Regions from separate parts of the Arthrobacter sp. PvP023 genome, predicted to be linked through region 1. Evidence: predicted binding sites of a transcription regulator. Region 1 holds the regulator's gene; the other holds the start of a gene.
What was found. Region 1 encodes LexA, which represses DNA repair genes until DNA is damaged. Its sites were predicted from a motif close to TCGAACANNTGTTCGA; they were not measured.
Positions count from the first base shown of each region.

Region 2: a site for LexA is predicted at 2,157-2,172, ahead of JOE31_RS03070 (LexA family transcriptional regulator). Genes of this name have one in related genera too.

Region 1 is NZ_JAFIBI010000001.1:3,380,631-3,384,033, reverse strand. It holds gene JOE31_RS15525 (ATP-dependent DNA helicase) at 1-1,372, shown strand, start outside; gene lexA (transcriptional repressor LexA) at 1,451-2,200, opposite strand; gene JOE31_RS15515 (LysM peptidoglycan-binding domain-containing protein) at 2,684-3,025, shown strand; gene JOE31_RS15510 (histidinol-phosphate transaminase) at 3,126-3,403, shown strand, end outside.
Region 2 is NZ_JAFIBI010000001.1:655,572-658,974, forward strand. It holds gene JOE31_RS03060 (prolipoprotein diacylglyceryl transferase) at 1-379, opposite strand, end outside; gene JOE31_RS03065 (Y-family DNA polymerase) at 403-1,701, opposite strand; gene JOE31_RS03070 (LexA family transcriptional regulator) at 1,712-2,143, opposite strand; gene JOE31_RS03075 (rhodanese-like domain-containing protein) at 2,415-3,403, opposite strand, start outside.

The sequences.
Region 1 (3,403 bases):
GGCCGACGTCGTGGTCACCAACCATGCCATGCTGGCCGTCAGCGCCTTCGAAGGCCTGGCGGTGCTGCCGGAGTACGACGTCGTGGTGGTCGACGAGGCGCACGAGCTGCAGGACCGGGTAACGGGAGCGGTCTCCGGCCAGCTGTCCGTGGCCATGGTCCACGCCGCCGCTTCCGGCGCCCGGAAGAATACCGGAATCACGGTGGATGCGCTCAATAACGCTGCCGCGAACCTGGAACTGGCCATCGCCGGAGTCCCCAGCGGCCTCCTGCCCAACGGCCTCAACGACGAACAGCTCGACTGCGTGGACCAGCTGCGGGAAGCCTGCCGCGCGGCCCTTTCGGATTCGAAAGGGGACAGTGCGAATACGGCCGACGGCGGTCGCCAGCTTGCGCGCTCACGCCTGATGGTCATCCTCGAGCTCTGTGAACGACTGATCGCCGCCCGGGAAAACCGCGAAGTGGTCTGGTTCTCGCGGAACAGCACCTTTGACCCGCAGCAAGGCTATTCGCAGCCGGACGACGCAGCGCCGGCCTTGATCAACATAGCCCCGTTGAGCGTGGCCGGGAAGCTGCGTGACGGGCTCTTTGCCGGCCACACAGTGGTCCTCACCTCAGCCACCCTCGCGATCGGATCGGCCTTCGAGCCGGCGGCGGGAGGGCTTGGGCTGGTGGGCCCGGGTGCACCCAGCTGGACCGGCGTGGACGTCGGGTCCCCGTTCGACTACCCCAAGCAAGGGATTCTCTACGTCGCTAGCCATCTGCCGAAGCCCGGCCGTGGAACATCCCCCGAAGCGCTGGATGAGCTGGAGAAGCTGATCCGGGCGTCAGGCGGCGGCGCACTGTGCCTCTTTTCGTCGCGGCGGGCGGCGGAGGAGGCGGCTGAGGCGATGCGCCCGCGCCTGGATGTCAGCATCCTGTGCCAGGGCGAATCAACCATGACCGCCCTGGTGCGGCAGTTTGCGGACGAGCCGGACACCTGCCTCTTCGGCACAATGTCTCTCTGGCAGGGCGTCGACGTTCCCGGGGGGTCGTGCCGGCTGGTTGTGATCGACCGGATTCCGTTCCCGCGTCCCGATGATCCACTGATGACGGCGCGTTCCCGGGCGGTGGCACAGGCGGGCGGCAACGGCTTTATGTCGGTTTCGGCCACCCACGCGGCAATCCGGCTCGCCCAGGGCGCCGGCCGGCTGATCCGTTCCACCGGCGACAAGGGTGTTGTTGCGGTCCTTGATTCCCGGTTGTCTACGGAGCGCTACGGGGGCTTCCTGCGGGCCGCCCTGCCGCCGTTCTGGCCCACCACCGATCCTGCGATCGCGGTTGCCGCCCTGTCGAGGCTGGCGAAGGCTCCGTCGGCGGCGGCCGCAGGCTGACAACTCGTGCCGTTGCCGGCGCCACCTGACCGTTTCGGGGGCCCGAAGTCGGGCCCCCGAAAGCGGGCTGCGCAGCGGCTACAGCGAGCGAAGAACGGACACGACCTTGCCCATGATGTTGGCGTGGTCGCCGAGGATGGGCTCGTACTGCGTGTTCTGCGGCAGGAGCCAGGTATGGCCGTCCCGTTGGCGGAAGGTTTTGACCGTCGCCTCGTCATCCAGCAGGGCTGCCACGATGTCACCGTTGACCGCGTCACTCTGCCGGCGGACCACAACCCAGTCGCCGTCGCAGATGGCGGCGTCGATCATGGAGTCGCCGGTCACCTTCAACATAAAGAGCTCGCCGTGGCCGACCAGCTGCCTCGGCAGCGGCATCACGTCCTCGACCACCTGGTCAGCCAGGATAGGGCCGCCTGCTGCGATCCGGCCGACCAGGGGGACCATGGCCGTATCCGTTGCGGTGGCCAGTTCGGAGACGGCCAATCCGCCGATGGTGCGCAGCCGCGCGGGCTTATCCACGCCTGAGATTTTGGCAGCACCTTCATCCAGGGTCAGCGGCATGAGTACTTCCATGGCCCGCGGACGCTTCGGATCGCGGCGGAGATAGCCCAGCTTTTCGAGCTGCGAGAGCTGGTGGGTGACGCTGGAAAGGCTGGCCAGGCCCACGGTGTCGCCGATTTCACGCATTGACGGCGGGTAGCCGTTGTCATTGACGGACCGCTGGATGGTTTCCAGAATCTTCTTCTGCCGTACCGTGAGGCCCTTCGGCTTCGCTGGTGACTGCTGGCTCCGCTGCGTAGCCCTGCCGCCGGTGGCTTGTGCTGCCATGTTCGCCAACGCCTTTCCGTTCCACCCGGCCTCCGTGGCTGCAGCTGCCGGGAACTTCCGGCCTGAAATGTCAGACCCTGCTGATCAACTGCAGAAGTGGTTGATCTGTAGCTCAAACGTAGGCCAGCCCCACAGCTTTTTCAAACATTTGTTCTAGTGAGTCTCGACAATGTTCGTTAATAAGTGCTAGAACAGAACAAGCAACGTTCGAATATGTGTTCTAGTCCAAAACCCCGTTCGGTCCTATGTTCGAAGACCGGGTGGGCGGATGGCAGCTTCAGGAACATGCCGGGCAGCACAGTCAGGTCCAGGAGGGCTCAGTTCATGTCAGCAACAAGCGCTATTCATGGTTCGCGTTTCAAGGGTTCGGCCGGCCAGGGCCGCGGCCCTCACACATCGGAGTTTCCGGCTTCCGCCGGGCAGGAAGCCGGGGCTTCGGGAATTCGGGGCTTCAACTGGGAGGAGCGTCCCGCGGAGAAGGCCGTGAAGGCGGCCAAGGCAAGGTCCACGCAGCCGCCGCTCCGCCTGACGCGCAGGGGGCGCATCGTCCTGGTGGGCCTGCCGCTGATTCTGTTGGCGGTGCTGGTGATCTCGCTGGCCGGTTTCCTGAACTCTCCGGCGAAGGCGGCGGATTCCGCGTCCGAGCTGTCTGTGACCCCCACAGTGTCGGTGACGGTGCAGCCGGGGCAGTCCTTGTGGGAGATCGCCGGATCTGTCGCGCCGGAACGCGATACCCGGGATGTTGTTGCCGATATCGTTCAGCTCAACAACCTCGACGGCGGCAGGGTCATGCCGGGCCAGCAGATCTTTGTCCCCTCAAACTAAGACCCGACACCCTGCGCAGGCAGCGGGCGGAAGCAAGCCCAGGCAGGGCCGGAAGCGTCACAGTTTCGGTGCCCCGGCCACCCTCACTTAAACTATTGAAGTGACTGACCAGCTAGAGCGCCTGAACCGACTTCCCCTCCGGACCAACCTGCGTGGCCTTACCCCGTACGGTGCGCCGCAGCTGGACGTTCCCATTCTGCTCAACGTCAACGAAAACACCCATGGCGTTCCGGCCGATGTCCTTGTGGCCATTTCCGAGGCCGTGACCGCAGCTGCCGCGGGACTGAACCGCTATCCGGACCGTGAGTTCACCGAGCTCCGGGAGCGCCTGGCCGAGTACCTCGGCCACGGTCTGGGGGCGGAGAACATCTGGGCCGC
Region 2 (3,403 bases), 2.7 Mb from region 1:
TGAGGAGGCAGCCGACCCGCCCGAGAACCATCGCCAGCGCGACAGCGGGTGCGAGCAGGTCGCCGGTGGACTCTTTGTAGCCCGTCAGCCGTTTGCCCAGATGGACCCCGAACCATGCGCCGACCAGGCCGGCGAGGATGCTGCGGTCGCCGTTGCCCCACCAGTCCGCCAGGGAGACCTGCCGGGAGATATCCCAGGTCAGCACGCGTGATCCGATGGCCCCGAAGGCGACGGCGAAGCCTGCGATGGGCCACAACCGGGGATCAGTCAGGCCGCGACGGCGCTTTTCATAGGCGTAAAACAGCAGGGCTGCGACGATTCCGAGCCCTGTCAAAACGCCGTGCACAAGCCCATCTCCCGCGAAGGGAAGCCCGATCATGTGCAGAGTGTAACAGCGGGTGCTCAGGCTGCTTTGACCACGGGGAGCTCGTCCCAGTGCGTGGTGTACCGGGGCGAGAGCATGGTGCGCTGCATGGACCAGTCCGGCCCGCCCCGGATTCCGGCATGGCCCAGACCCACGGATCCGCGTCCGTAGCGGCGGGTGATGTCCTCCAGCAGGGGGCCGATGCCGCGTTCTTCGTGCGGGTTGGCAAACGCCGGCAGGGGTGACTGCTGGCCCGAGGGGCGCAGGTCGGTGACCATGATGCCCGCGCGGACGTATTTGGTCCCTTCCTGGATCCGGGGGAGCAGGGCATGCGCGGCCCTGGTCAACAGCACCGGATCCGCGGTGGGCATGGGCAGGGTGACGCAGACCGACGGGTAGGACGTGTCCAGCGGGTTGTAGTGCGAGGTGCCGGCGAAGGCTGTGAGGATCTTGGCCTGCAGGCTGTGCTTGGCCAGGCGGGCGCTGGCTTGCTGGCCGTAGACGCTCATGACCTGTCGCAGGTCCGCGGCGGTGGTGATGGGCGTGGAAAACGATCGGCTGAAGATGAGCTGGTCACGTCCAATGCGCTCTGCTTCCATGGGGATGCACGCGGTGCCCTGCAGTTCCAGGACCGTGCGCATCAGCACCACCGAGAAGCGGTCGCGGATCCGGACGGGATCGGCGCGGGCAAGGTCCAGGATGGAATGGATGCCCAGGCTGTTCAGGCGTCTGGTGAGCCGGGCGGCCACGCCCCAGAGTTCGATGACGGATACCCGGCCCATCAGCGCTTCGCGGGCCGGGGCCGGCATGGAGTCCCAGTGGCACACGCCGTTGAGGTCGGGGTTGTTCTTCGCCCATTTGTTGGCCAGCTTCGCGAGAGTCTTGGTATTGGCAATTCCCACGCAGACCGGCACCCCGACGTTGCGGCGGACAGCCGTCTTGATGGTTTGTCCGAGACGCAGGAGTTCGTCCGGGCTGCCTTTTACTCCCAGGAAGGCTTCATCGATGCTGTAGACCTCCAGCCAGGCAGAGTAGCGGCCCAGAAGCTCCATCACGCGGGCGCTGATGTCCCCGTACAGCTCGTAGTTGCTGGACTTGGCCACCAGACCCCACTCCGCGGCCCGGGGTGCGATCTTGAACCAGGGTTCGCCCACCGGGATGCCCAGAGCCTTGGCTTCGGGGGACCGGGTGACCGCGCAGCCGTCGTTATTGGAGAGGACCACCAGGGGGCGGCCTTCCAGTGAGGGATCGAAGGCCCGCTCCGCCGAGGCGTAGAAGCAGTTGACGTCCACCAGGGCAATCTGCCGGGCCGTGTCCTGCGCTCGCGTCTCAGGCATGGCCCGCGACTCAGACATGGTGCAGACACCGCGTGGCCACGCCCCAGATCACCAGGTCCGACAACGCCGGGACCCTGATATCCGGATACCGGGGGTTGTCCGCCTGCAGCACCACCCCTGATGCCGTGACCCTGAGCCGCTTGATGGTCAGTTCACCGTCCAGGACCGCTATGACCACTGATCCGTCCTTGGGGTCCAGGGCACGGTTGACGATCAGCTCATCGCCGTCGCTGATCCCGGCCCCCTCCATCGAGTCCCCGGACACCCGCACGATGTAGGTGCTGGTGATGTCCTTGATCAGGTGTTCATTGAGGTCGATCCGGCCGTCAAAGTAGTCCTGCGCTGGCGAAGGGTACCCCGCTGCGACGGGTACAGGAGAGATCAAAACCGACAGCAGGGATGTGCCCGCGTCTATCACGCGGGGACCGATAACTATGCCCACAACACACCTTTATTCGAATATATGTTCGATAAGTTCAGTGTAGACCCTGGCCCCGACATTGGATATTCTCTGCGAAATTATCTGGCACCGACCACTTCACGCGATTATCAGCGCCTTCGCGTCGGCGGGTTACCGCGTAGCCACCGTGAGCGCATCTCCCATCCCCGGTGAAGGAGTTCTCCGTCGCACCCGAGGAAAGACCCCCGCCCGGAAATGCCGGGCGGGGGTCTTGTACGGTTGGTTCCGCCGCCAGCGTCAGCCGGCCGCGGGATTAGCGGGCCGAAGCCGTCTGTGCCGACTGTTCCATAGCGGCCCAGGCGGCGTAGCTGCCGTCGAGTTCGACGACGTCGTACCCGGCCCGGCGCAGCGCGCTGGCGGCTACGGAGTTCCGCACACCAGACTGGCAGTAGGACACTATGGTGCCGGCGGTGGGCAGTTCATCCAGGTGCCACATGACGCGTCCGCCGCTGAGCTGGTACGAGCCCGGAACGTGCCCGGCCTTGTGCTCGGTCTTGTTGCGGACATCCAGGACCATGGCGGCGTCGAAGCCCTCGAGTTCCTCGGGCTGGATCAGCTTCGGCGTGAAGGTGGGCAGCCCGTCGATGCCGGTCAGGTAGCCCGCCACGTTGTCGATGCCCACGCGGACCAGGTGGTCCCACATGTCCTGGGCCTGTTCCTGGTCCTTGGCCAGGAGCACCAGCGGGTTCTTATCCGTCTCGGGGTTGACCACCCAGGCGCCGTAGCTGGCAACGGACTTGCCGGCCGGAACGTTCAGGGACCGGACCACGGTGCCCTGGTGGACCTCGCCGTTGGAGCGGGTGTCGATGAAGGTCAGGGTGTCTTCTGCCAGGCTCCTTGCGACGTCGGTCGCGTCCAGTTCCTGCAGCGGCGCACGTTCGCCCATGACGGCGGGGCCTTCGCGGTTTTCGCGCTTCATGCGGCCGAAGTAGGCGTGTGCGTCCGGCTGGCCGTCGAGCAGTTCGTCGATGAATCCCTGCTCGTCGTTGGCGGCCAGGTACGGGCCCCACCAGGCGTAGAGCCGCTCGTAGCCCACCGTGGATGACGGGATGGCGCCCAGGGCCTTGCCGCAGGCGCTGCCGGCGCCGTGTCCCGGATAGACCTGGACGAAGTCGGGCAGGGTCAGGAACTTGTCACGCAGGCTGGCGAACAGCTGCTTGGCACCCAGGAAACGGGTGTCCACGCCGCCGGCGGCTTCGTCCAGGAGGTCGGGGCGGCCGAGGTCGCCGGAGAAGACAAAGT